Allochromatium vinosum DSM 180: one gene and its partner. The protein of the gene in region 1 interacts with the protein of each later gene in a pairwise test. Links are inferred from orthologs where the notes say so. Each region holds a gene or a part of one and is shown on either strand. Other genes may lie near its edges. The genes, in order: ftsB and ALVIN_RS00690.

The links.
Region 2: the proteins of ftsB (region 1) and ALVIN_RS00690 interact in binary tests that used the Escherichia coli proteins (3 or more experiments, as listed by UniProt). The link is inferred for Allochromatium vinosum DSM 180 from one-to-one orthologs.

The regions. Positions count from the first base shown.
Region 1 is NC_013851.1:453,933-468,304, reverse strand. The notes cover bases 11,597-14,289. They hold ftsB (cell division protein FtsB), read right to left. Parts: upstream 13,248-14,289; coding sequence 12,945-13,247; downstream 11,597-12,944. Other genes in these bases: eno (phosphopyruvate hydratase), read right to left, coding at 13,309-14,289; ispD (2-C-methyl-D-erythritol 4-phosphate cytidylyltransferase), read right to left, coding at 12,247-12,948; ispF (2-C-methyl-D-erythritol 2,4-cyclodiphosphate synthase), read right to left, coding at 11,755-12,234; truD (tRNA pseudouridine(13) synthase TruD), read right to left, coding at 11,597-11,746. Also shown: ALVIN_RS02010 (amidoligase family protein), read right to left, coding at 1-761; ALVIN_RS02005 (hemerythrin domain-containing protein), read right to left, coding at 802-1,341; ALVIN_RS02000 (potassium channel family protein), read right to left, coding at 1,380-3,098; ALVIN_RS01995 (DUF6394 family protein), read right to left, coding at 3,125-3,508; ALVIN_RS01990 (methyl-accepting chemotaxis protein), read left to right, coding at 3,814-5,385; ALVIN_RS01985 (lipopolysaccharide biosynthesis protein), read right to left, coding at 5,395-6,882; ALVIN_RS01980 (TldD/PmbA family protein), read right to left, coding at 6,931-8,253; ALVIN_RS01975 (TldD/PmbA family protein), read right to left, coding at 8,250-9,758; ALVIN_RS01970 (ATP-binding response regulator), read right to left, coding at 9,745-10,668; more of truD, read right to left, coding at 10,661-11,596; more of eno, read right to left, coding at 14,290-14,372. UniProt on the Escherichia coli protein: Essential cell division protein. May link together the upstream cell division proteins, which are predominantly cytoplasmic, with the downstream cell division proteins, which are predominantly periplasmic.
Region 2 is NC_013851.1:143,141-157,573, reverse strand. The notes cover bases 11,609-14,362. They hold ALVIN_RS00690 (cell division protein FtsQ/DivIB), read right to left. Parts: upstream 13,509-14,362; coding sequence 12,708-13,508; downstream 11,609-12,707. Other genes in these bases: ALVIN_RS00685 (D-alanine--D-alanine ligase), read right to left, coding at 13,512-14,362; ftsA (cell division protein FtsA), read right to left, coding at 11,609-12,701. Outside these bases: ALVIN_RS00750 (FAD:protein FMN transferase), read right to left, coding at 1-69; ALVIN_RS16385 (DUF3570 domain-containing protein), read right to left, coding at 70-1,437; ALVIN_RS00740 (DUF4266 domain-containing protein), read right to left, coding at 1,424-1,645; ALVIN_RS00735 (TlpA family protein disulfide reductase), read right to left, coding at 1,654-2,148; ALVIN_RS00730 (Nudix family hydrolase), read right to left, coding at 2,302-3,249; bifunctional glutamate N-acetyltransferase/amino-acid acetyltransferase ArgJ, read right to left, coding at 3,303-4,520; preprotein translocase subunit SecA, read right to left, coding at 4,536-7,361; ALVIN_RS00715 (M23 family metallopeptidase), read right to left, coding at 7,478-8,380; ALVIN_RS00710 (DciA family protein), read left to right, coding at 8,531-8,989; lpxC (UDP-3-O-acyl-N-acetylglucosamine deacetylase), read right to left, coding at 8,990-9,901; cell division protein FtsZ, read right to left, coding at 10,136-11,302; more of ftsA, read right to left, coding at 11,466-11,608; more of ALVIN_RS00685, read right to left, coding at 14,363-14,433. UniProt on the Escherichia coli protein: Essential cell division protein. May link together the upstream cell division proteins, which are predominantly cytoplasmic, with the downstream cell division proteins, which are predominantly periplasmic. May control correct divisome assembly.

The DNA of each region.
Region 1 (14,372 bases):
TCCTGCGTGACCCGCCGCACCCGTTCTTCATCGAGGAACAGGAACAGCGGCAGCAGATCGAGCATCCGGTTGCGGGTTGGGTTGTCGGCCAGATAGTCGTCGATCAGCGTGGCCAGATCGGGCCAGTAGTCGGGCGCGATCACGCGACGCACATAATCGAGCGGAAAGGGATCGACATAGCTGGTGACGCGGCGCGTGAGATCGATGTCGGCCCGTGCGACCAGCCAGTCGGACAGACACAGGAACGCCTTCAGACAGGCTGTGATAACGGGCGCCCCGGTGTCCGGCACCTCGGGGTTGAACTGGAGTCCGAAGGCGTTGACCAGGGCGTCGGAGGTGCCCTTGGCCCCGGCCGCGCGCAACCGCGCGATCAGCGCCTCGACCTCACCCAGCCGCTGGAGCGGCAGCGGCGGGCCGACCAGCTCGACCGGAACCATGGCCTCGGCGGCCCAGGCCAGCATCTCCTCGGCCGAGCGACCGATTTCGTCGGCCAGGGTCGCGTCGGTGCGCTCCTGACGGCCGAGCCGCTTGAGCAGGTCGTAGTCGAGTTCGACCACCCAGTCGCCCGCCGGGTCGCCGTGCAGCACGCGCTCGTAGCGGCCGCGCTCGCGGATGTCGAGTCCGAAGAAATCGGCCACCTCGGCGGCCAGCGCATCGAGCTTGAGACCACTCATCTCGATCTCGACGCCGATGCGCCTCGGCCGGCCTTCGGCGTTCTCCAGCCAGGGCGGTGACTTCAGTGCGGTCGTGGTCGCGTGCATGTCGTGCTCCTGTCGCCGTCGGCGATCGCCGCCGAGGCGATCAGGGTTGAACCTGCTCGACGAGTTGACGATAGAGCGCCTTGAAACGCTGCGGATCGGGCGCCCCGAACAACGGGTCCTCGACCGCCGGCGCCGCAGCCTCGATCTCGGCCCAGTCGGCTTCGGTCAGGTGTTCGATCGCCAGCGGAAAGGCTTCGCGCTCCTCCTGGATCAGATGGCCGCGCTGGTTGCCGACCAGCGCGCGACCGGCGGCCTCGACATCTTCGCGCAGCAACACCTCCTCACTCAGGATTCCCAGCAGCGACTGGCGGAAATCCTTGGCCAACTGGCTCAGTCCCGCATGCTGGCGCATGGGGATGCTGAAGACCTCAGACGGCTCGACGCCCTTGTCGAGCAGACGCTGGAAGATCAGATCCTCGATCGGGTGATGGACGATGTCGGCATAGCTGTCCATGTATTCGAGCAGTTCGTCCATGAGCTCGTAATCGGGTTCCTGACCGTCGTGAAAACGGTCGAGCAATTCTTCGAGCAGGTCGAGTACCCGGCTCAGTCGCGCATGGTCCTGGCCGAGTCGTGTCATGATTGCGTGCATTACTCCATCCTCTTCGTTTTAGTGGTCTATACGCCCCTCAACCGCGACTGCCAGGCGGCGAGCCAGCGCCAGGCCGGTCCTTCGCGCCGGCTCTCGCCGTCGATGACATAACGCAGTGCATGGATGTTGCACAGCACCCAATCCATGCGCCAGCGTGCTTCTTCACGCCCGCAGAAGAGCAGGCGGTCGCCCGGACCGATCGGCGCCTTGAGCGCGGGCAGCGGTCGGCGTTCTTCGCCCTGGATCAACAGCAGCGGAATCGCCGGCAGGGTTCGTTCACGTTCGAGCGGGTCGCGCAGGAGGGTTCCGAGCGTGATGGTCTGTCCCCGGCGCGTGGCGTCCTGGATCGCCGGAGCCTGCATCGTGTCGAGGCTCACCTCCCAGACATAGGGTTTGCGCCCATCGACCAGGGCGATGATGCGGCTGATGAGCTGACTGGCCCAGGCTTCGTCGCGCTGGAGACGCGCCAGCCGGGACAGATCCGACAGCAGCGGCGTGATCAGACGCATGCGGATGCGGTGCGCGATGATGGTGCTCGGATTCATGATCGCCTGGGCGCCGACCCGATCGAAGAGCTCCTGATTCTGGATGTGGTTCTCGCGCGCGATCACGAACAGATCGGGATTGAGTGCCAGCGCGGTCATGATGATGGATAGATTGTCGGCGTCCTGATCGGTTCCCGCCACCAGCCCGACGGCCTGACGGATCCGGGCCTGTTCGAGGGTGACGGCCTCGGTGCCACGTCCGTGCACCACGCCCTCGGTGGGGATGCCGGTCTTGTGCGGCTCGGCCTCGATGACCGACAGCTCGAATCCCCGAGCCTTGAGGTGCTTGTACATGGCCTTGCCGAAGCGCCCGTAGCCGCAGATGACCCAGCGCCCCTGGCGCGGCGGATACCTGGGTTCATCGAGTTCCTCACCGCCACGCCCCGAGAGCCAGTCGATCAACAGAGTCTGACACGGCGACTGGATCGAAAACGCGATATAGGACGCGAAGGCATCGAAGGGATCATAGATGTGATCGGTGCCAAAAGAGGCCATGTTGGCCTCGACCTCGTGGGAGTCGGCGCGACAGATGACCTTGACTTCAGGATGCAGCAGCTTGGCAGCGATGGCGATCTTGAGATTGGCCTCGTTGACGTTGGTGAGCGCCACCACGCCCCGGCACAGCGGATGCTTGAGTCCGGCCGCCTCCAGCGCCTGCGGACTGCGGGCATCGGCACAGAGCGCGGGTACGTATTCGCGCTGGTTGTCGAGTTGCAGCAGGCTGATGCGCTCCGGATCGACATCGATCACGACCGACTGGATGTGGCGCTCCATGAGACCGCGCACCAGGGCACTGCCGGTCTGGCCATAGCCGCAGACCAGATAGAAGGGCACACCGAGCCGTCGCACCAGGGTGCGAAAGCGCCGCTCGGCGATGGCGCGCTGGAGCGTGCTGTCCTGCAGAAGCGTGATCAGGTTGCCGATGGCATAGATCCACACCGCCACGGTGAAGAACACCGACAGCGAGACCCAGATCCGCTGGGCATCGGTGAACGCGTTGGGCAGCTCACCGAACCCGATGGTCGTCGACATGTAGCTGACGAAATAGAAGGCATGGAAGAGACTCATCGCCGTCGGCTGCCCATCGGCATCCTGGGCCGGGATGAGCGCCAGCCCGGCCATGGCGATCGCATAGACCACGATCAGCGTCAGCAGCGGCGTACGCATACGCCGCAGCACGAGAAAGAAGATGGTGTCCAAGGTTCAGCCGCTCGACATTCGATCGCTCAGCGCCGCAGCAGCACGGTCTCGATGACCAGCAGCACCACCGAGACTACGTTGGCGATCATGGCGCCGCCCGAGAGCGAGACGATGCTGGCCATGATCGAAGGCGTCAGGCCGGTCTCGGTGGCATGGGCCGCGATGGTCCAGATCAGCGACGCGGCCAGCAGTTGCAGCATGGCCACCAGACTGGTCGCCAGCAGCACGGCCCCCATCTGGGTGCGGTCGCCGAACTTGAGCACGGTGGCGATCATGTTGACGACCACCACGAAGAACAGCTCCCAGGCGTGATGGTGATCGGGGTTGTCGATCTCGCCGACGAAGAAGCCGAAGTTGAGCGTCAGGGCGAGTACGATGAAGAAGCCGAAGACGACCTTTTCTGGGTTCATGAAGCGAGGGTTCCGGTATTTGATGGCCCCTCCATTGTAAACCGCTCCGGGATGAACGCATCCGGAAAACCCGTCGGCGACGCGAGCGCCACGCCAGAGATCCAAAGTCCTACGTCCGACTAACGGCCTAAGCCTGGTTGCGCTAACATGCGTTCCATTCGGCCCACGCCAAACTCACGGTCCGCCCCATCCCGCCCCCCATTGTTCGGGGAACGGGATGCGTGATTTGGTCGCGACGGACAACGCTCACTCAGGGATGGCGCTCAACATCCATCAACCAACGCTCAGCCGCGCCTGCACCCCACATGAAGATCAATCTGCCGGTCACGCAAAAAGAATACGACTACCCAGCGTCTTGGATCATCGTCTCCACAACCGATATCAAGGGTGTCATCACCTATTGCAACAAACCCTTCATCGAGATCAGCGGCTTCAGCGAGCATGAGTTGATCGGCGTCAATCACAACGTCATCCGGCATCCCGACATGCCGCCGGCGGCCTTCAAGAATCTCTGGGATACGGTCAAGAAGGGCAAACCCTGGCGCGGCATCGTCAAGAATCGCTGCAAGAACGGCGATCACTACTGGGTGGACGCCTATGTCACCCCGGTCTACGAGGGTGAGACCCTGGTCGGTTATCAGTCGGTACGCACCAAGCCGACGCGCGCCCAGATCGAGACCGCCGAACGGCTCTATGCCCGCGTGCGTGCGCGCAATCTGGAGGATCTGCCAAACCGGCTCATCCCGGAGTTCAGTCATACAGCCTGGTTGAGCGCCGCCTTTGGCGTGGTTGGACTGGGGGCGATCCTGGCCGCCTGGCTGGGCAATCTCTGGGTCGGCATCGGTACGCTGATTCTGGCGTTGATCCTGGCCCGGATCAGCGCCCACGCCATCCTCAAGCATATCCACGAGGCGGTGCACGTGGCCAAAAAGATCGCCGCCGGCGATCTCAGCTCACCGATCCTGGTCCAGGACAACAATGAGACCGCCGAGATCCTGCAGGCGATCAAGATGCTCCAGGCGCGCCTCGCTACTGTGATGGGCAACATCCAGGAGTCGGCGACCGGTGTCGCCTCGGCGGCCGCGCAACTGGCTCAGGCGTCGAATTCGACCCACAACCTGATGGAACAGCAGCACCAGGAGACCGACATGGTCGCCACGGCCATGAACGAGATGTCGGCCACGGTCGCCGAGGTTGCCAACAACACCACGGCCGCCGCCGATGCCGCGCACCAAGCCAGTCACAAGGCACGGGAAGGCCGCATGGTGGTGCGTCACAGCGTCGACGGTATCCGCGAACTGGCCGAAGGCGTGGGCGAGGCGGCCCAGACCATTCACCAGCTCGAGATCGAGTCGGCGAACATCGGCAAGATCCTCGATGTCATTCGCGGCATCGCCGGTCAGACCAACCTGCTGGCTCTGAATGCGGCCATCGAGGCCGCGCGCGCCGGTGAACAGGGACGCGGTTTCGCCGTGGTCGCCGACGAAGTGCGCGCCCTGGCGCAACGCACCCAGGAATCGACTCAGGAGATCCAGGACATGATCGCGCGCTTGCAGCAGGGCGCGCGCAGTGCGGTGTCCATGATGCAGCGCGGCCAGGAACAGGCCGAGCAGAGCGTGCTGGAGGCCAATGAAACCGATCACTCACTGGAGGCCATCACCCAGTCGGTCGAGCACATCAACGACATGAGCGACCAGATCGCCACCGCCGCCGAGGAACAGAGCGCCGTGGTCGAGGAGATGAACCGCAACGTCGAGAGCATCCGTCATCTCTCGGTCCAGACGCTCCAGAGCACCGACGACGTGGTGGGCGCCACCAGTCATCTGGAGGATCTCGCCGGAAGACTGATGGGACTGGTGCATCAATACAAGATCTGAGCACCGGCGTCAGACGCCAGGGATGGCCGACGCCCCTCGCCGCAACCGCCACGCCTCCCAGCCGACCACGACCAAGAAGGCCGCCATACAGACCGTACCCGCCACGAGCCAGTGCCAGCCCTGTTCCGTCACCAGCCAGCGGCTGGCCAGATAGAGTCCGATGCCAAAGGCGATATGACCCAGCACGCGCCAGACATCGTAGGGCACCGGGTAGTAGCGTCGCCCGAGTGCGTAGGACAGGACCACCATCGTCCCATAGCAGACCAGATGCGCCCAGGCCGCGCCCATGTAACCGTGGACCGGCACCCACCAGAACAGCAGTCCGATGGTGATCGCCGAGCCGATCAGTGAGACGCCCGCCCCCATGAGGGTGCGGTCGGTGAGCTTGTACCAGATCGAGAGATTGACATAGACGCCGAGCAGCAGATTAGCCAGCAGCAGCACCGGCACCACGTCCAGCCCGGAGCGATAATCAGCGCCGACAAAGTACTGGAAGACGTCGATGTAGAGCGTCACCAGCAGGAACAGGAAGACGCAGCAGAGCACGAACCAGTTGAGCACGACGGCATAGGTCCGCCCGGCGTCGTGCCGCTTGGCATAGCTGAAGAAGAAGGGCTCGCCGGCATAGCGGAACGCCTGGATGAACAGCGACATCAGGATCGAGAGCTTGTAACAGGCGCTGTAGATGCCGAGCTGCGCCATGTTGGTCGCGTCGTCGTGGGGCAGCAGATACTTGAGCGCCGCCCGGTCGAGCATCTCGTTGACGATGCCGGCCATGCCGATGACCACCATCGGCAGCGAATAGCGGATGAGCCGCTTGAAGAGTCCAGTGTCGAAGGCGCCGAGTCCGCTGACGAACTGAGGCGTGAGCAGCAGCAGCTTGAGCGCACTCGCCGCCAGATTGGCGATGAAGACATAGCCGATGCCGATGTCCGGATCCCAGAGCCGGCCAAGCAGCGACCCGGGATCGGCCTCATGCGCCTGACGGGCGACATAGATGAAAAAGATCGTCAGACCGACATTGGCGCCGATCTCGATCAGCTTGATGGTCGCGAAATAACCGGCGCGCTCCTCGGCGCGCAGCCGGGCGAAGGCCAGTGCTCCGATCGAGTCGAGCGCCAGGATGGCCGCGCACCAGCCGATGTATTCGGGATGCTCGGCATGGCGCAGCAGTGCGGCGAGCGGCTGGCTCCAGAGCAGGAAGGCCAGAAAGCAGAGCGCGTTGACCAGTACCAGGAACGAGAACACCGTTCCATAGACCGTCTCGGGCCGCCACTCGCCGCCGGCACGGAAGCGGAAATAGCCCGTCTCCAGCCCGAAGGCCAGGAGCACGGCCAGAAAGCCCATGTAGGCATAGAACTCGGCCACCACGCCATACTCGGCCGGGGCGAAGGTATAGGTCAGGAAGGGAACCAGCAGATAGTTCAGAAAGCGCCCGAGGACGCTGCTGACACCATACACGGCGGTCTGCGAGGCGAGACGTTTGAGTGGGTTCAAGGCGTTGTGGGGATACGGCTGGTTGAGGGGAATCGGGATGGCATCCGCTCAGAGCGTCAACGCGATCCCGGAGACGAGGACGCCCGGCAGCAGAACGCTGGCGCTCGAACGCCCCTCGTAGGTCTCGGGCGAGAGCCGCAGCTCGCGCTCGCGCGTGAGCGCTTCCAGTCGCGTGCCGAGCAGTGCATAGAGACTGTCGTCGAAGCGCATCACATCGATCGGGCACTGGATCTCGCCGTCCTCGACCCAGAAGGTGCCGAAGCGCGTCATGCCGGTGACGCGCGCCTCGTTCGGGTCCGACCAGTTGCAATACCAGAGATGACCGATCCAGAGTCCGGTGTCGAGCCGGGCGAGCACCTCGGATTCGGGCAGGTCGCCCGGCTCCAGGCTCAGCGACTCGGGCGAACCGGACGCGGCATTGACCGGCTCGCCGTACTCCCGCCCACTGCGTGCATCCACCAGACAGTCACCGAAAGCCCCAGCGTCGATCAGGGTCACGGACGGCGGCAGGATGAAGCCCTCGGGCGTGAATCCCGGCATCAGACCCCGTGCATGGTCCTCGCGCAGCGTGATGCGCGGGTCGAAAGCGCACTCGCCCCGGACCAGTTTGAGCAACGGGGTCTGCTGGGTGCGGTGGTCACGCAGATCGAAGCCGCCCCAGGCCAGCATCCCCATGAGTTCCTCGACCGCCGGGGGCGCGAGATAGGCCCGATAGCGCCCCGGATCGAGACGGCGCGCCGGACGGCGCAGAATCTCCAGACCGGCGCGCATCGTGCGCAGACGCTCATGCACGACATCCGGGTTCCAGTCGAAACCGCTGTAGCTCGACTTGAGCGCCTTGTCGCCGCTGAGATAGAGGCTCCAGTCGAGATTGAAGCTCGCACGCTCATGCCAGTGACGATGACCGAGCGAGCTGGCCAGCCCCGTCCGGATGAGTCCGCTGGCCCAGATCCCGACCAGATCCAGCCCCTCGGCCGCCTCGATCAGGGTCGCGACGGCCTCCTCAGCCGGCGGCAGCGCCCGAGGCTCCTGGTGCGCCATCCCGGTACTCGGCTCGGTCGCATACTGGAGATAAGGATCATCGGGCAGCACGGCGAGCCGTTCGCGCAGCCGTCCGATCAGCGTGCGGCCAAGCGCCAGATCCGTCTCGGGATCGCCGCTCAGATCGAACGCCGCCTCGGCCTGACGCGCGCCGTCGATCAGGGTCAGCGTCAACCCGGCGGCACGGACATTACCGGCCTGACGCATCCGGTTGTGATTGAGCCGCACGAAATCCGAGACCTCACCGCCCAGGTTGCAGAACAGCACCTCGTCGCCGGTCAGCCCCGCCGACAGCCGCTCGGCCAGCGTGAAGAAGGCCTCCGGCGTCATTCGCCACCCCCGAACACCGCGACCCGCCGGAACAGACAGGGCGGCGCGGCATGGCCGACATAGACGGCCTGATTCGGCTCACCCTTACCGCAGTTGAGCACACCACCGACACCCAGCGTCTCGGGTCCACCGACACCGGCGAGACTGCGCCAGAACTCGGCCGAAAGCCCGCGATAACCGGGATTGCGCACCAGCCCCTTGAGCTGACCATCCTCGATCAGGCGTCCGAGCTCACAGCCGAACTGGAACTTGTTGCGACTGTCGTCGATCGACCAGGAGCGGTTGGTGTCCATCAGGATGCCGCGCTCCACCTGCCCGACCAGATCGGCCAGACTCCCCTGCCCCGGCTCCAGATTGAGATTGCCCATGCGGTCGATCGGCGGACGATCCCAGCCGCTGGCGCGACTGGTCGCCGTCCCCGGCAGCCCCGAGCGTGCCTGCGACAGCGCACCGCCGAGCGGACGCTCCAGGATTCCGGCACGGATCAGCACCTCACGGGCGGCGGGCGTGCCCTCGTCATCCGCCGCGACCGAGATCAGCTCGCCCGGCAGGGTCGGATCATGGGTGACGTTCAACAGCTCGGAGCCATAGCGATAGTGACCGAACATCTCAGGCGTGACGAAGCTGGTACCGGCATAGTTGCGCTCATCGCCGAGGATGCGGTCGAGTTCGAGCGGATGGCCGATGCTCTCGTGGATCTGGAGCGCCATCTGATTGGGCATGAGGATGAGATCGCGCACGTCGCTCGGGCACTCGGGCGCATCGAGCAGGGCGATGGCTTCCTCGGCCAGACGTGTGGCGTCTTCCAGGAAACCGAGCCGGACCAGATTCTCCAGTCCGCCCTGAAGCCCGCCATCGGCCCCGCCGCCATGGCGACGCTGGGTCTGGCTGCCGGCATTGGCCACCACCTGAACGCCCGGATGGACATAGTCGAGCACCTGGGTCACGCGGGCGCCGGCACTGCCGATCAAGAGTTGCTCGACGCGCCGGTGGGTCAGCCAGGCTGACCAGTCCTGGATGCGCTCGTCGATGTCCAGCGCCTGATTGGCCGCCTGGAGCAGCGCCAGCTTGTCGGCCAGCGGACGCGACTCCCAGGATTCCTCGACCGGGGTGCGATAGTCGGCGACCGTGGCGCCGGGCGGCTGGAGCCGGGCGTCGAAGAGTCCGAGCCGGGCCTGGACGCGCGCCCAGTCGCGTGCACGCTCGGCGGCGGCGCAGAGTCCGGCCCGACTCAGGTCGCTAGTGGCCGCATAGCCGCTGCCCGCGCCCTCGACGACCGTGACCATGGCGCCGAGCGAGCAGCCGATCAGGCTCGGCTCGACCACGCCCTGACGGACTTCCAGATGATCCGTGGTCTCGGCGACCAGGCGCAGGGTCCAGGCGTCACAGACTGGCGCGTGCGCGACGAACGTCTGGGCGATGTCGGCGAGCCGCGCCAGATTCGGAGCACCATGGTCATCGCGTGTGGCGATCCAGGGCGCACGACGCGCGTCAGATCGAGTCATCGTCACATGCCGTGCTATCAGTGGGATCGGTCAGCGCCACACTGACCCGGACTTCGTTGCCCGCGCCGCGATACTCCATGTGCGCGAAGGCCAGATGACGCGCCATGGCGATGCCGCGTCCATGGCTGTCGAAGGCGCGCGCCGGGTCCAGATCGAGATAGCGCTGCCAGTCGAAACCCAGCCCCTGATCACGGATAGTAAAAATCAGGCATTCGGGATCGCGTTCCAGCTCGACACTGGCATGGCGCGTGCTCTGAGCCGGTTCGGCCAGTCGACGCTCGACCTCATCCTGCCAGAGCCCATCCTCGATCAGGCGGCCCTTCTGGGCGTAGTCGATCCCCAGATTGCCATGCTCCACGGCATTGAGCATGAGTTCGGACAGCCCCATGGCGACTGTCTCCGGATTGGGACACATCTGCGCCAGGGTCGAGGAGAGGACCGAGACCTCTTCGAGCGTGCGGAAGCGGAAACTGGCCCGATCAGCCAGATCGAGGATCGTCTGGAGCCGGCCGCCGATCTGGGCCAGATCCTTGCGATTGCGCCGATCGTCCAGGGCGGCGCTGACGATGCTGCGCAGCGCCTTGGGTGCATAGGGCTTGGCCAGATAGTACCAAGCACCGGCGGCCAGCCCCTCGGCGACCTGTTCGGAGCTGTCGGCCGCGCTCTGCATGATGACCGGCACGTCCCGAAAGCGCTTGTCGGCCTTGAGTCGCCTGAGCACCTCCATGCCATCCATGCGCGGCATCATGCGATCGAGGATCACGCCATCGTAAGCCTGTGGCGAGGCCTCCAGCATGGCCCAGGCCTCCAGACCATCTTCGGCGAAGGCCAATTGATGCTCGTCTTCCAGGCAATGACCGATGATCTCGAGGTTGATCGGTTCATCGTCCACTACCAGTAATTTAGCCATCAGAACCGTCCCGTCGTTGAAGCTGCTCGAAAGTGTCGACGATCTCGCGCAACACACTGGTTGCATAGGCGCCTGATGATAGACCGAACTCGAGTCTCAGGCAGCCATCGGCCAGATCCGCCGTCAGATCCGCCACCATCAGACGCAGTGAACGGCGCTCCTGTTCCAGACCCTGCCCGGCCAGTCGTTCAGGCCAGGGGTCGAGCCCAGCGGCGACGGTGTGTTCCAATCCCTGCACGTCCAGACGACTCGGCAGCTCACCCCGGCCCCAGAGCGGACCCGTTGGATGCAGATCGAAGCGCGCCACGCGTTCGTGCAGAGTCTCGTCGAGGGTCTCGGCGAGGAAGAACGAATGACGGCCGGCCAGTTGCGGACAGTCGCCGGGCTGGAGCCGATCCCAGTCGCCACGGCGCACGCGCTCGGCCAGCAGTTCGTTGAAGATCTGAGAGCGCGCCGCCGAGAGCCAGAGACCGCGCTGATGACGCGGCACCCGTCGGGCCGCGCCCGTCAGCAACGCATGAGCGCGATGGAGGTTGCCATCGTCATGGCCGAAGCGCTGCTCGCCGAAATAATTGGGTACGCCGCGCGCACGGATGGATTCCAGACGCGCGTCGAGTGCCGCCGGGTCGAGCCGGCAGTCACGGAGCCGAATCCGAAAGCGGTTGCCGGACAGGGAACCGCGCTTCAGCTTGCGTCGATGGGGATGGACTTCGAGCACCTCGATGCCTTGCTCGGCCAGCGGTCCCCAGTCCGGTTCGGGTTCACCGGCACGGGGACGCGGCAGTGAGAACCACTGCTCGGTGACGGCCCAGCGGTCCTTGAGTCCGGCGTAGCCGACTGTGGAGAGCGGCACGCCCGCCGTGGCCGCCAGCCGCCGCGCCACCCATTCGGTGTTGGCGCCGGTCTTGCGCACCCAGAGCAGGCAGTGATCGCCCTCCCCGTCCGGCTCGAAGCCCAGCACCTCCGTGACCTGGAAGTCTTCGGGTTCGACACGCAGCTGACCCGAGCCGAGCGGCTCGCCATGGGCGCGCGGCAGATCGTTGAAGGTCGTCCAGCGGGGAAGCGTCGAATCGGACATCGCGTGCTTCAGCCGTCCGCCTCGACCAGCAGCACCACCGCCGAGGCTGCGATGCCTTCGCCGCGCCCGGTGAAGCCCATGTGCTCCATGGTCGTCGCCTTGACATTGACGCGCAACGGATCGCACTCCAGATCGGCGGCCAGGGTCTCACGCATGGCCGGGATGTAAGGGGCCAGCTTGGGCTGTTGCGCGATGAGCGTCATGTCGGCATTGTGGACGCGCAGACCGCGCTCACGCAGGCTGTTGATCACGCGCCGCAGCAGGATGCGGCTGTCGATGTCGGCATAGGCGGCGTCCGTGTCCGGGAAGTGGCGTCCGATGTCGCCCAGCCCGGCCGCGCCCAGCAGGGCGTCGCACAAGGCGTGGATGAGCACGTCGCCATCGGAATGGGCGAGCATCCCCCGATCGTGCGGGATCTCGACCCCGCCGAGCACCAACCGGCGATCCGGCGCGAAACGATGGGCATCGAAACCCTGACCAATCAACATTCTGGAGCCTCGTCAGATCCGTCCCTGGCGTTGTAGATGGAAGTGCGCGAGCGGCAGATCCTCGGCCCGCGTGATCTTGATGTTGTCGGCATGGCCCTCGATCAGACGCGGGGCCAGTCCCAGACGTTCGATGGCCGAGGCGTCGTCCGTGACCAGATCGCCGGCCTCCAGCGCCTCGTGCAGTGCGCGCCGCAGCAGACCGAGCCGGAACATCTGCGGCGTGTAAGCATGCCACAGACTGGAACGGTCCACCGTGGTGTCGATGCGCTCACCGGACCCGGCGCGCTTCATGGTGTCGCGCACCGGGATACCGAGCAGACCGCCGACGTCGTCGTCGAGCAGACCGTCGATCAGCCGTTCGAGATCGTCCAGACGCAGACAGGGACGCGCGGCATCGTGCACCAGCACCCAGTCGTCGGCGTCGGCCTGCCCATCCAGAGCCGCGAGCGCATTGAGCACCGAATGACAGCGCTCGGCACCGCCCGGCGCACGCCGCACCTTGGGATGAGTGGCGTAGGCGGTCGCCTCCCAGTAGCCGTCCTCGACGCCCAGCGCCACCACCACGCCCGCGATGCGCGCGTGGTCGACGAAGAGTTCGAGCGTGTGCTCGATCACGGTGCGGCTGGCCAGTTCCAGATATTGCTTGGGCACGGCGCTGCCCATGCGCCGCCCGACACCGGCCGCCGGCAGAATGGCCCAGAGTCGTGTCGTCATGGTTTGCCCTCAGGGTTGACTGGCGCAGGCCGCTCGATGACCTGGATGAAGATCTCACCGGGTTTGATCATGCCCAGTTCGCTGCGCGCGCGCTCCTCGATCGCTTCGGAACCCTCGCGCAGATCGTCGACCTCGGCCTGGAGTTCACGATTTCGCGTGCGCAGACGCTCCAGCTCCGACTCCTCGAAGGCGATCTCACGCTTGAGACTGTGCAGCTCGGCGATACTCCCCTCACCAACCCAGAGGCGGTACTGGAGCGCGCCCAGGAGCAGGATCAACACCAGGATCAGCCAGTGCATACGCAAAACCATGCGACTCAGGGTCAGGGAACGCCAGGCTCCGAGACCCCGACGGATGGCCTTAGAGCCACTTGAACGCATCGCGACCGGCATAGACAGCCTCGTCGGCCAGCTGGTCCTCGATGCGCATCAGCTGATTGTACTTGGCCACGCGGTCGGAACGCGACAGCGAGCCGGTCTTGATCTGACCCGCGCCCGTGGCGACCGCCAGATCGGCGATGGTCGAGTCCTCGGTCTCGCCCGAGCGGTGCGAGACGACTGCCGTGTAACCGGCCTTGTGCGCCATGGCGATGGCTTCCAGGGTCTCGGTCAGGGTGCCGATCTGGTTGACCTTGATCAGGATCGAGTTGGCGATGCCCTTGTCGATGCCTTCTTGGAGGATGCGGGTGTTGGTGACGAAGAGGTCGTCGCCGACGATCTGCACCTTGTCGCCCAGACGCTCGGTCAGGCGCTTCCAGCCGTCCCAGTCGCCCTCGGCCAGACCGTCCTCGATCGAGAGGATCGGATACTTCGACACCCACTGCTCCAGCAGGTCGATCATGCCGTCCGAGCTGAGGGTACGGCCCTCGCCCTTGAGGACGTACTGACCGTCCTGATAGAACTCGGAGGCGGCCACGTCCAGCCCGAGATAGATGTCGGAGCCGAGCTTGAAGCCGGTCTTGTGGATGGCTTCGAGGATGGCCTCGATCGCCGCCTCGTTGGAGGCCAGATCGGGCGCGAAGCCGCCCTCGTCACCGACCGCCGTGGCCAGACCGCGAGCGTGCAGGACGGACTTGAGCGCGTGGAAGACCTCGGCGCCGTAGCGCACGGCTTCGCGGATACTGCCGGCGCCGACCGGCAGGATCATGAACTCCTGGAAGTCGACGCTGTTGTCGGCATGTTCGCCGCCGTTGATGATGTTCATCATCGGCACCGGCAGGCGGTAGGGGCCGCTGGCGAGCGACTGATAGAGCGGCAGGGCCTTTTCCTGTGCGGCGGCATGGGCGACGGCGAGCGAGACGCCGAGCAGGGCGTTGGCGCCGAGACGGGCCTTGTTGTCGGTGCCGTCGAGTTCGATCATGCAGCGGTCGATCGCGGTCTGATCGGCGACGTCCATACCGACGATGGCCTCGCGCAGCTCGCTGC
Region 2 (14,433 bases), 310 kb from region 1 along the record:
GTCCGGCCCGTGGAGATGCAGCTCGCAGGGCGAGCCCATGGCCTTGAATACCAGGTGGCAGGCCGGCATTCAGAACTCGAGGTGCAGATTCAGGCTGTAGACGGTGAAGCCATAGTCGGCGAACGCGCTGTCGGCATGTTCCTGAAGCCCATAGGCCGACTGACGATCGTAGAACTCGACCCCCAGATCCAGACGTGCCTGGCTCGTGACCTGTCGGGTCAGCTTGAGTCCGCCACCGAGGGCGCCGAATCCGGCCAGACGATAATCGCTGCTGTAGTCTCCACTGGCCGGCAGGGTCTCGAAATAGCTCTGGTAGAAGTCCGCTTCGCTCTGCGTGTAATAGCGTAGCCGTGGAATCAGGTGCCAGCCCTGCCCCAGCGGCTGGATCCAGGCGGCTTCCAGCGTATGCGCGTCGATGCCCCAGTCGCTCCGGGAGTAGCGATAGTCCAGGTGCAACGCCGCCTTGAAGGCGGTGAAATAGTGGTTGTAGCGTGCGAGCAGATTCCACTGACGACGGCTGTCGGGACGCGACTCGTCGATTGCTGCGTTGGTCGACAGCAGATAAACGTTCTTGTAGGGATCGGTCAGATAGCCCTGATCGTAGCCGAGGGTCAGATTGATTTGCAGCAGATCGTTGCGACCGAGCACCTGGGTCAGTCCCAGCAGGATTTGATGCGCGTCCTTGTCCCCGGAAAAATCGGGTTTGTTGAGTGGCGAAAAGGTATCGGAGGCCAGGCTGTAACCAAACGCCAGGGTGGTCAGCTTGTCGTTGATCTCGCGGCGCAGATCCAGTGACAAGAACCGCGAATCATAGTCCTGCTCGCGAGAGACTCCGGCCCCCAGTCCCAGGCTGGTATCGCCGCGATAGTAGTTGAGCTTGAAATCCCCGGCGCTACGCACGTCCTGGAAGGTGTCCTCCAGCATGACCTGCCGGGCCGAGCCGAGACGGCAGTCACCCGTGTTCAACGGCGGTCGCTCGGGGCGCGTCCCGCTGGGTTCGGCGTTACCGGACGCGCCGCTGACACTGATGACCGGCGCGGTGAAGACACGACCGTCCTGGCAGCGGATCTCGGGGACATTGTAGATGGGCGAGGCACCGGAGATGGTGTCGCGGACCGCGTTCAACGTGAGGTCCAGGGCGTCCCCGAGCGGCAGCACGAGGCTCTGCTTGAGACTCTCGACACGCATCCGCTCGCCGCCCTCCTCGTAGTGGAAATAGCCGACATCCCATTGGCGCTCCATCGGGCCGGCGGCCTGCACACTGGACGCCAGTCCCGGCAGCGCGAGTGCCGCGCTGGTCAGGGCCGAGATTGTCTTGTTGATTCCCGGTGCTCCGCCAGCGGCCGTGCGTACCGCTGAGGATCTCCGGACAGGGCGAGTGCCGTCGCCGCATTCAGCCGACGCCGTGATCGAACGCGGCCGGTCAGTTGCAGCCACAGCCACCTCCACCGACGCCATAGCCGCCGCTGACGGATTCCTTGGAGAAAAAGACGTGCTGGCGGAAACTCGCCTCCAGTGGATAGGGTTCCAGCGCCATCTCGGGACGCGCGAGATGACCGCGCTCCCAGGGCGCGACCTGGGTCGCGCAGCCGGCCAGCAAGGGCGTCAGGAGCATCAGGGATCTGGACAGGCGGCGCGCGTTCATGGCGTCGATCAGCGCTCGGAGAGCAGTGATTCGATCCGGGCACGCAGACCGGCTGCATCACTGGTCTTGAAACCTTCGTGGACCTCCCGGATACGCCCCTGGCGATCGATCAGATACGAGGTCGGCATGCCTCGGACTGCGTAGAGACGCGGACACTTGCCGGCCGGATCGGCGCCGATGGTGAACCGGACCGGATGCTGTTGCAGGAAGTCCAGGGCTTCCTGACGCTCTTCGTCCAGATTGATGGCGATGACCTCGAATCCACGCCCGCCCAACTCCGACTGCCACTGGTCGAGAACAGGAAAGGACTTGGCGCAGGGAATGCACCAGGATGCCCAGAAATCGAGGTAGACCACCTTGCCGGGGAAGGCGGCCGGATCGACGCTGGACTGGCCCGTCAGCGTTTGTACGCGACAGCCGGGGGCGGGTGCATTCAGCTCTGCGGCCTGAGTCGCCATGGAGCCGAAGGCCAGCAAGCACAGTGTGAGGGCTGTGATCTTCATCCGATCCTCCGCCAGAAAACAGCGCTTTTCAGGGGATTATGAATCGAGCGTGGGAGGACGCCTATTCAGCCCCCACTCGTGTTCGACGGGCGTCGACGGACACGGCCCAGGTCGACAGTCGAACAATGGCCCCAATCGGCCGAAAATCCAAGTCTAGCGCGCCGGCCACAGTCCCCGGATGGCGGCGATTCCCTGGGCGCCATGCTGGAAGGCGTCGTCCAGATCGTCCGTCGTCAGCCCGCCGAGCGCATAGACCGGCAGCGGCACGAGGTCGACCCAAGCGGCAAAAGTGTTCCAGCCGAGCGGGCTGGTCTCGGGATGGCTGGCCGTGGGTTTGACGGGCGAGAGCAGCGCGTAATCCAGACCCAGGTCGACCGCGCGGGCCAATTGGACCGGATCATGGCAGGATGCGCCGACCAGTTCGCTCGATCGGCCTGGACGCTCGCGGAGCGTCATCAATACCTGACTGTTCAGATGCAGACCATGACGCGGAACGCTCGCGACCTCGGCGGGATCGCGATTGAGCAGCAGTTTCGCGCCCGTTCGGTCACAGAGATCACAGGCCGCCTGCGCCAGATGCACATAGTCGTTCGCTGAAAGCTGGTGCGCGCGCAGTTGCACCAGACGCGCACCGGTCTCCAGAGCACGCCCCAGACGCGCCAGGAACGCATCGGGCCGGTCTGGTTCCTCGCCCGTGATCAGCATGAGCGGCGGCAGACGCAGCGAGGTGATGATGGGGCGGTCGGCGGCGGGAAAGGCGGCGGGATCCATCTCCTCGGGCGCCAGCCAGTCGAGCGGCTGGCCCTCACGTCCGTGTGGAACGCCCGCATAGTCGTCCACCCGATGCACGTCGAGCAGGATATGGCGATCGCCATAGTCGTGATGAACGCGGATCAGCGGACGGCTGGCGCGCACCTGGATGCCGAGTTCCTCGGCGAGTTCGCGCGCCAGACCGGCTTCGGGCGACTCGCCCGGTTCCAGCTTGCCGCCCGGAAACTCCCAGAGTCCGCCCTGATGCACATGATCGGGGCGCTTGCCGACCAGGATGCGCCCGCTCGCGTCGGCGATGGCGCCGGCCATGACATGGATGATTTCAGGCATGGGCGCGACTCCAGAGCGTCCGTCAGACGGCCGAAGCCGCGCCCATTCCGCGATCAACTCCGATATTCGGCGTTGATGCGCACATAGTCGTAGGAGAAGTCGCAGGTGAGCACTTCGGCGTCCACCGTGCCGCGACCGAGCGCGACCCGGATCAGGATCTCGGACTCGGCCATGACAGCAGCGCCGGCCTGTTCGGTGTAATCCGCCGCGCGACCGCCCGCTTCGACGATGCGCACCTCGCCGAGCCAGATGTCGACATCCTCGATGACTAGATTCTCGACACCGGCCCGCCCCACGGCGGCCAGAATCCGCCCCCAGTTGGGATCGGAGGCGAAGAGCGCGGTCTTGACCAGCGGCGAGTGGGCGATGGTATAGGCCACGCGCCGTGCCTCGTCGCGATCGCGCGCCTGCTCGACGCGCACCGTCACCAGCTTGGTCGCGCCCTCGCCGTCGCGCACGATGGCGGTGGCCAGTTCGACGCAGACCGACTCGACCGCCGCTTGCAGGGCCGCATAGTCAGTGCTGGTCTCATCGACGATGGGCGCATTGCCGAGCGCCCCGGTCGCGGCCAACACGCAGGCATCGTTGGTCGAGGTGTCGCCGTCGATGCTGATGGCATTGAACGAGCGATCGGCCGCCGCCTTGAGACAGCCTTGCAGCACCTCGGGCGCCACGGCGGCATCGGTGGCGATGAAGGCGAGCATGGTCGCCATGTCGGGACAGATCATGCCCGCGCCCTTGGCGATGCCGGTGATGGTCGCCTGACGCCCGTCGATCTCAAAGGTCCGCGAGCAGAGCTTCGGCACGGTGTCCGTGGTCATGATGGCGCGCGCCGCGTCCGGCCAGGCCGCCGCCTCGAACCGCTCCAGAAGTGCCGGCATGGCGGCTTCGAACCGCGCGACCGGCAGCGGCTCGCCGATCACGCCGGTCGAGAAGGGCAAGACCTCCTCGGGCCGACAGCCCGCCGCCTCGGCGAGCGCGGCGCAGCAGGCGCGCGTGTCGTCGAGTCCGCGCGCGCCGGTGCCGGCATTGGCGTTACCCGAGTTGACGAGCAGATAACGCGGCGCGGTCTGGCTCAGATGATGACGCGCCAGCATCACCGGCGCAGCACAGAAGGCATTGCGGGTGAAGACGGCGGCGGTCGTCGCGCCTGGAGCCAATTCGAGCGCAAGCAGATCGTCGCGCCCCTGATAGCGGATACCCGCCCCAATGGTCGCCAGACGCACGCCCGGAACCGGGAGAAAGGACAACTCGGTCTTGTTCTCGCTCATGACGTCATACGCCCTTCAGTCGACCTTGCCGCAGCACTGCTTGTATTTCTTGCCCGAACCACAGGGACAGGGTTCGTTGCGCCCGACCTTGCGCCCGTCGCGCACATAGGGATGATGATCCTCTTCGGCCCGACTCCGGCCACCCGTCGACTCGGACGACTCCTCGTCACCCTCGCCGAAGCCCTCGAAGACATCGTGCTTGAACTCGAACCCCTTGGGCGCGGGTTCCGGCGTGCGCCGAGCCGCGAAGTCGGCCTCCACACCGGCCTGGATCTCCAGCTTGGCGAGCGTCGTCACCACATCCTGCTTGATACCCGCAAGCATGGCCGAGAACATCAGGAACGCCTCGCGCTTGTACTCCTGCTTGGGGTTCTTCTGCGCATAACCGCGCAGATGGATACCCTGGCGCAGATAGTCCATCGCGGCCAGGTGGTCCTTCCAGTGGCTGTCGAGCGTCTGGAGCATGACCGCGCGCTCGACCTGGCGCATATTGGCCGTACCGATCAGATTCTCGCGTTCCTGGTAGCGCTGAGCCAGCGCGTCCTGAATGCGGCGGCGCAGGGTCTCCTCGTGCAGGTCGTGATCCTGGTCGAGCCAGCTCTGGATCGGCCAGTCACCGCCGAAGTGCTCGACGAGCGCCTCTGAGAGTCCGGCGATGTTCCACTGCTCCTCCAGGCTGTCGGGCGGAATATAGATGTCGATCAGCCCCTTGAGCACGTCGGCGCGCATGGCCTCGACGGTCTCGGAGACGTCGAGCGCATCCATCAGATCGCGGCGCTGACGATAGATGACCTTACGCTGATCGTTGGCGACATCGTCGTATTCGAGCAGCTGCTTGCGAATGTCGAAGTTGCGACCCTCGACCTTGCGTTGGGCGTTCTCGATCGCCTTGGTCACCCAGGGATGCTCGATGGCCTCGCCCTTCTGCATCCCGAGGCGCTGCATCATCTTGCCGACCCGGTCGGAGGCGAAGATACGCATCAGGTTGTCTTCGAGCGACAGATAGAAGCGCGAGGAGCCGGGATCGCCCTGACGCCCCGAACGGCCGCGCAACTGGTTGTCGATACGCCGCGACTCGTGACGCTCGGTACCGACCACATGCAGACCGCCGGCCTGGATGACCTGCTCGTGACGCGCCTTCCAGGCCGCGCGCAGTGCCGCGTGATCGGCGTTCGGGCCAGCCTCTTCCAGCTCGGCCTCCAGATTGCCGCCGAGCACGATGTCGGTCCCGCGACCGGCCATGTTGGTGGCGATGGTCACGGCACCCGGACGTCCGGCCTGGGCGATGATGCCGGCCTCGCGTTCGTGCTGCTTGGCGTTGAGCACCTCGTGGGCGATGCCGGCCTTCTTGAGCAGACCCGAGACCAGCTCGGAGGTCTCGATCGAGGCCGTACCGACCAGCACCGGCTGACCGCGCTGCACGCAGTCCTGCACATCGGCGATGATCGCCTCGTATTTCTCCTGCGGGGTCAGATAGACCAGATCGCCGCGATCGTCGCGCACCATCGGCTGGTTGGTCGGGATGACGACGACCTCCAGGCCGTAGATCTGCTGGAACTCGAACGCCTCGGTATCCGCCGTGCCGGTCATGCCCGAGAGCTTGGGATAGAGCCGGAACAGGTTCTGGAAGGTGATCGAGGCCATGGTCTGGTTCTCGGGCTGGATCGGCACCCCTTCCTTGGCCTCGACCGCCTGATGCAGACCTTCCGACCAGCGCCGTCCGGGCATGGTGCGCCCGGTGAACTCGTCGACGATGATGACCTGACCGTCGCGCACGATGTACTCGACGTTCTTCTGGAACAGCGTGTGGGCGCGCAGGGCGGCATAGACATGGTGCATGAGCACGATGTTGCCCGGATCGTAGAGTCCGTCGCCCTCTTCCAGCAGACCGATCTCGACGAGCATCTGCTCGACCTTCTCGTGCCCTTCTTCACTCAGATAGACCTGACGGACCTTCTCGTCGACCGAGAAATCGCCCGGCCCGAAGTCCGGCTGGCCCTCTTCGTTGGTGATGGGCGCCTGACGGGTGAGCCTGGGGATGAGCGTGTCGATCTGCTTGTAGAGATCCGTGCTGCCCTCGGACGGCCCCGAGATGATGAGCGGCGTGCGCGCCTCGTCGATCAGGATGGAGTCGACCTCGTCGACGATGGCGTAGAACGGATCGCGCTGCACACGCTGCTCGGGCGTGAACGCCATGTTGTCGCGCAGATAGTCGAAGCCGTATTCGTTGTTGGTGCCGTAGGTGATGTCGGCGCCATAGGTCTCGCGCCGGGTGCAGGGGCGCAGATGACGATGGCCCTGACCGGCCTCCAGCTCGAACTCGGGATCGAACAGATAGGAGGCCATGTCCGGCCCCAGTCCGCCCGAGGAATTGATGACGCCAACCGACAGCCCCAGGAAGTGATAGAGCCGCCCCATCCAGGCCGCGTCGCGCCGTGCCAGATAATCGTTGACGGTGACGACGTGCACGCCCTGGCCGGGCAGCGCGTTGAGATAGGCCGCCAGCGTGGCCACCAGGGTCTTGCCCTCACCGGTGCGCATCTCGGCGATCTTGCCGCTGTTGAGCACCATGCCGCCGACGAGCTGCACATCGAAGTGCCGCATCCCGAGCACGCGCTTGCCGGCCTCGCGCACGACCCCGAAGGCTTCGGGCAGCAGATCGTCGAGCGTCGTGCCCCCGGCCAGACGCTCGCGGAACTCGACGGTCTTGGCCGCGAGTGCCTGATCCGAGAGCTGCGCCAGTTCGGGCTCGAGCGCGTTGATGCGCGCCACCGTCTTCATCAGTGATTTGACCAGCCGCTCGTTGCGGCTGCCGAAGAGCTTCTTGAATGGATTGAACATCGCGGGATTCTTTAAGAGAGCCTGACGCGGAAAGCGGCGGATGATAACGGATTTCGCTGCGAACCGCGTCTGGGAATGCGCCCGAGGCGCGGGCGTTTGGCCGTGGAGACAGTCGGTCAGCGCAGCACGTCGGCCCTGGCGAGACGCTGGGCCGGCTGGCTACGCAGATAGGGCATGGGATCGACCGCCCGTCCGTTGCGGATCACCTCGAAATGCACATGCGGTCCGGTCGCCGTCCCGGTCGAGCCGACGGTCGCGATCTGCTGGCCCTGCCGGATCAGATCACCCTCACGGACCAGATTGGCGGTATTGTGCGCATAGCGCGTCACCAAGCCATCGCGATGACGGATGTCGACCAGATTGCCGTAGCCATTGCGACGCCCGCTGAAGACCACGAGACCATCGGCAACGGCCAGGATGGGGGAGCCGCGCTTGGTGGCGAAATCGACGCCCTCATGGAACTGACGCGTATTGCGAACCGGATGCACCCGGACGCCATAGGGGGAGCTGATGTAGCCGGAACGCACCGGCCAGCCGCCAAGTTGCGCGCCGGCGGCCCTCGGCTGCTGTTCCAGAACCCGGTCGGCGAGCCGGTCGAGCTTGCGCTCACGATCCTGCACCAGCACCACGAGCGTCGACAATTCGTCGGCCAGCTCCTTGATGGTGTAATCGCGGGCCATGGCCGTCTCGGGACCACCGCGCGGCGGTGCGTTCACGAAGTCGAACTCATCGGGATCGAGTCCCGAGACCTGGACCAGACGCTCGCCGAGCGCATTGATCCGCAGGAGTTCGGCCTGCATTTCGCCCAAACGGGCGGCAATGGCGCCGATCTCGCCGGAATCCGTTACCGACGGGTTGACGGGCACGGTTTCCATGGCGATGCTAGTGCGACCGGGTGCGCCGGCGCGATCACCGATCCAGAATCCGAATCCAACCCCGGCCAGGGCAAAACTGGAGACGGCCGAGAGCATGACCAGAGTCTGGCCGCGTTGAGTTTTTTTGCGAGCGATGTGGGGCATGACTGATCTCTTCTACTGGTCAGGCTCGACGCCAGGCGCGGCCGACGTCGGGCATGGCCCCGAGTCCCGTCCAGCTCCACAGGGGCGGGCGATACGACGGGTCGGTCTCGGGAAGTGTGGGAGAGGCTTGAGCGAAAAGAGGATGTTGCGATGAGACTGCGTTTTCGACACATCCGTGATCACCTGAGTCATCACGGATTCGCGCGCGAACGGCTCGAACAGGACCGACGCGAACAGACGCTCGTCGCCGAGATTCGGGCGCTTCTGCCTGGAAAGCTTGGCGCGCACTGCCTGGACCTGAGAATCGCCGATGGTCGCCTGACCCTGTTTCTCGATTCAACGGCATGGCTGACGCGCGCACGTTTTTTAGCGGGTGAGATTTTGACATCGCTGAAATCTTACCACGTCGACGCGGTCGGATTTCAGGTCAGACTGCCGGAGCGCGAATCGCCCAGGCGGGACGTAGCGAGCCGGCGTGCCCAGCTGTCGGAGACGGCGACGAGACATCTGCTCGAGGCGGCGGACCATCAGCGCGATCCATGCCTGAGCGAGGCACTCAGGCGACTCGCGCGGCATGGTCCGCGCGCGACGCCCGAGGGGCTGGATTGATCAGAGCGCCGGCACCGGCTGGGCATAACAGATCGGCGCGGCGGCAGAGTCCTCGAACACGACCTCTTCCCAGGCCGCTTCCTCGGCGACGAGTGCACGCAGCAGCAGATTGTTGAGCGCATGTCCGGACTTGTGGCCCTCGAAGGCGCCGATCAGGGTATGGCCCAGCAGATAGAGGTCGCCGATGGCATCCAGAATCTTGTGCCGGACGAATTCGTCTTCGTAGCGCAGACCCTCCTCGTTGAGGATGCGGTACTCATCGACCACCACGGCATTGTCCAGACTGCCGCCAAGGGCCAGATTCTGCTGGCGCAGCGCCTCGATGTCGCGCAGGAAACCGAAGGTCCGGGCCCGACTCAGCTCACGCACGAAGGACGCGGTCGAGAAATCGATCTCGGCCTGATTCGAGCGCGCCTGGAAGGCTGGATGGTCGAACTCGATCGAGAAGTTCACCTTGAAGCCGTCATAGGGCGTGAAGCGCGCGAACTTGTCGCCGTCGCGGACCTCGACCGGGCGCTTGATGCGGATGAAGCGCTTGGCCTTGGACTGCTCCTCGATCCCCGCCGATTGCAGCAGAAAGACGAAGGGCGCAGCGCTGCCGTCCATGATCGGCACCTCGGCGGCGGCCAGATCCACATAGGCGTTGTCGATCCCCAGACCGGCGAAGGCCGAGAGCAGGTGCTCGATGGTCGAGACCCGCACATCGCCATTGACCAGGGTGGTCGACAACCGCGTATCGCCGACGTTGAAGGGCGTGGCGGCGATGGTGACAGGTTGATCCAGATCGATGCGACGAAAGACGATCCCCGTATCGGGCGCAGCCGGGCGCAGGGTCAGCTCGACCTTCTCGCCCGTATGCAGGCCGACCCCGGTCGCACGGATGGCGTTCTTCAATGTGCGCTGCTTGAGCATCGATTCGGGATCTCCCATCGCAATCCACGACGGCCGTCAGGCGATCGGCCAGCCGTTCGACTCGGACACGGGCATCAACGCCTCGGATCCTTCTGATATCGCCCCACGCCCCCAGACAAAGAGGCGCTGGCGATAATCATATTAGGGTTTTCCCGAAATTTTTTCAAGCTCGACGACAAAAAAAGCAGGATGACTTTGTTTTGCCTAGAGTTATCGATACAGGGAAAGTCCTGATCAATCCGCTTGACGACGCAGGAACGCCGGGATGTCCAGGTAATCCAGGTCGTTGTCTTCGCTCTTGTCGGACGCGGCGGGCGTCGCTCCCCCCTTGCGATAGATGGCCGGACGACGATCCATCTCACGATAATCCGGGGCTGAGCTGTCCGAGTCCCCCGTGATCAGGCGCATCGCCGGCTCGCCCGCCGTGCGCTTGACCTTGACGCGCCGGTCGCCGAGTCCGGTGGCCACCACGGTCACGCGCAGTTCGTCCTCCAGCTCCGGATCGACCACGGTGCCCACGACCACGGTGGCGTCGTCGTCGGCAAAGTCGCGCACCGTGTTACCGACCTCGTCGAACTCGCCGATGGTCAGGGTCATGCCGGCGGTGATGTTGACCAGGATGCCCTTGGCGCCGGCCAGATCGATGTCTTCCAGCAGCGGACTCTTGATGGCGGCCTCGGCGGCCTCGCGCGCGCGGTTCTCGCCGCGCGCCGAGCCGGTACCCATCATGGCCACGCCCATGTTGGACATGACGGTCTTGACGTCGGCGAAGTCGACGTTGATCAGACCGCGACAGGTGATGAGTTCGGCGATGCCCTGGGTGGCGTTGAGCAGAACGTCGTTGGCGGCCTTGAAGGCGTCGAGCAGGCTCATGTCCTTGCCCAGCACCGCCAGCAGCTTTTCGTTGGGGATGGTGATGAGCGAGTCGACGTGCTGGGCCAGCTCCGTGATGCCTTCCTCGGCGATGCGTCGACGTCTGGTGCCCTCGAAGGGGAAGGGCTTGGTGACCACGGCGACGGTCAGGATGCCGAGTTCCTTGGCGACCTGAGCCACGATGGGCGCGGCACCCGTGCCCGTACCGCCGCCCATGCCGGCGGTGATGAACACCATGTCCGCTCCCTCCAGGGCCTCCTGGATGCGGTCGCGATCCTCGAGCGCCGCGTGCCGACCGACGTCCGGATCGGCGCCCGCGCCCAGTCCCTTCGTGATGCCGGCGCCCAGCTGCAGGATGGTCTTGACGTTGGAGTGACGCAGTGCCTGTGCATCCGTGTTGGCACAGATGAAGTCCACGCCCTCGATGGTCGAGGCCACCATGTGATTGACCGCGTTGCTGCCACCACCACCGACACCGATGACCTTGATGACGGCATTCTGACTGTGAGTATCCATCAATTCAAACATTTGATCTGCTCCCAGGCGCACCCCATGCGCCACCATAAACCTTGAATTCTAGCCGTGGACTCACGTCCAACGACCCCCCCGACTCGGTCGACGCGCTCGACACGCACCGACCGACCAACAAACTCGAACCGGTCTCGATAGGGAGTTGCCCCCATCGATCGAATCAGAAATTCCCTTGGAACCAATGGCGCAAACGAACCAGCATTCCCTTCAACCCTGGAGTGTCGGACGGCTCCGGACGACGCGAGAAGCGATGCTGACGTGCATACATCAAAAGCCCCACGCCCGTGGAATGGGCCGGATTGTCGACGACCTCCGACAGACCCAGCACGCGATTGGGCACCCCCAGCCGCACCGGCATGTGGAACACTTCCTCGGCCAGCTCGATCAGTCCGCGCATCTTGGCGCTGCCGCCGGTCAGGACCACACCGCCGGCGATCACGTCCTCAAAACCGCTGCGACGCAACTCGTTGTGCAGCAGGGTCAGCAACTCCTCGTAGCGCGGCTCGACGACCTCGGCCAGGGTCTGGCGCGAGAGCCGCCGCGGCGGCCGGTCACCGATGCTCGGCACCTCGATGTTGTCTCCATTGGCCGCCAGTTGGGTCAGGGCGCAGGCGTGCTGGATCTTGATCTGCTCGGCGTGCTGGGTCGGCGTGCGCAGTGCCACGGCGATGTCGTTGGTGACCTGATCGCCGGCGATCGGAATGACGGCCGTGTGCCGGATGGCGCCATCGGTGAAGACCGCCAGATCCGTGGTCCCGCCGCCGATGTCGACCACGCACACGCCCAGCTCCTTCTCGTCCTCGCCGAGCACCGCATAGCTCGAACTCAACTGCGCCAGCACCAGATCGTCGACCTCCAGCCCGCAGCGGCGCACGCACTTGACGATGTTCTGAGCCGCGCTGGCCGCGCCCGTGACCATGTGTACCCGCGCTTCCAGACGCACACCGCACATGCCGATCGGCTCACGGATGCCTTCCTGGTCGTCGATGATGAACTCCTGCGGCAGGATGTGCAGGATCTTCTGATCGGTCGGGATGGCCACGGCGCGCGCGGCCTCGATGACGCGATCGACATCGGCCTGGTTGACCTCGTGCTCCTTGATCGCGGTGATGCCGTGCGAGTTGAGACTGCGGATATGGCTACCGGCGATTCCAACATGGACCGAGTGGATCTCGCAATCGGCCATCAGCTCGGCGGCCTCGACCGCGCGCTGGATCGACTGCACGGTGGACTCGATGTCCACCACCACCCCCTTCTTGAGCCCGCGCGAGGGGTGGGTGCCGATGCCGATGATCTCGATCTGATCGTCGTCCTTGAGTTCGCCGACCAGACAGGCGATCTTCGAGGTTCCGATATCCAGACCCACCAGCAGACTCTTGTCGTTACGTCGCGACATCCAGATTTACCTTCGATTGCCCGCGCGCGCCGCCACGCGATCGGGATGCGCCCGGACCCCAGTGTCGGTATTCGGCGCCCATTTCACTGAAAAGCCATTGCTATAGCGTAGATCGACCGTCAGTGGCCGACCCGCCGCCTCCAGCTGGGACGCGCTCGCCAGATAGCGTGCCAGCCGTTCCTCCACCATCGTGGTCCCCAGACGCAGTTCGGCTCCCGAGGCGAGCTTGAGACGCCAGTCACCGCGCGGGTCGACCGACAGTCGCTGGATACCCCGGCCGACACGCTCGAGCGCGGCCTGCCACGCCTGATAACGGGCCGTGATCTCGGGCGCGCGTTTGTCGTCGCCCTCCAGCAGGGGCAGATTGGACGGAATGCTGCCACCCTGCGGACGGAAGACGATGCCATCGGCCGTCACCAGACCATCGAGACTCCAGCGCGCGATCGGCCGGTATTCCCGGACCTGCACCCGCAGGGTGTCCGGCCAGACCCGACGCAGCGTGGCCTGTCCGACCCAGGGCAGTTCCTCGGCGGTCTGCTTGAGATCGACCAGATCGGCCGTCAGGATACCGCCATGCAGTCGCTCGGTCAGCCGTTCCTGGAGTTGCTGCGAGGAGTGATGGTGCACTTCGCCCTCGATCTGAATGAGCCGAATCGGCAGGAGTGTCGGCTCCCAACGCAGAAACAGCCAGCCGGCACCGCCGAGCACGAGCAGGATCAGCACCCCGAGCAGGGCGCGCAGGCGCGTGCCCATCCGTGTTGGGCGAGCCGTCTGGCGAGTTTCGGTCTGGCTGGAAGCCGTGTTCACGTTCTAAAGACTCGTCTCGAGAATGCGCCAGACCAGGTCGTCGAAGTCGATCCCGGCCACACGCGCGGCCATGGGCACCAGGCTATGATCGGTCATGCCCGGAACCGTATTGATCTCCAGCAGGAAGGGCTGCCCTGTGCCGTCGAGCATCATGTCGACCCGACCCCAGCCGCTCGCCCCGACCACGTCGAAGGCTTCCAGGGCCAATGCGCGCAGACGCGCCTCGACCTCGGCGTCCAGTCCGCTCGGGCAGTGATAGCGGGTGCTGTCGGCGCTGTATTTGGCCTCGTAGTCGTAGAAGGCGTGCGGGGTCTCCAGACGGATCGTCGGTAACGCCTCATGACCGAGGATGGCGCAGGTGAGCTCCATGCCCTGAATCCAGCGCTCGGCCAGCACCAGCGAATCGAATTCGGCGGCCGCGCGCCAGGCGCGTTCCAGCCCCTCGACCGACTCCACACGCGCCATGCCGATGCTCGACCCCTCGTGCACCGGCTTGATCATGAGCGGAAAGCCCAGTTCAGCCGCCGCCGTCAGGTCGCTCTCGTCACGCAGCAGCACGAAGTCGGCCGTCGGCAGACCGCAGCCGGCCCAGGCCAGTTTACAGCGGTACTTGTCCATGCCGAGCGCCGAGCCGAGCACGCCTGAGCCGGTATAGGGCAGGCCGATGGTCTCCAGCGCACCCTGGATCTGGCCGTCCTCGCCGCCGCGTCCGTGCAGGATGATGAAGGCGCGATCGTAACCGCCGGTGCGCAGCCGCTCCAGGAGGGTTGCGTCCGGGTCGATCGGTTCGACGTCGACGCCGAGACGTTGCAGGGCTTCGTGCACCGCGCGTCCGCTCTTGAGCGAGATCTCGCGCTCGGCGGCCTGTCCACCCATCAGCAGGGCCACTTTACCGAAGCGTTCGGGTGCCCGGTTCATGTCAGTC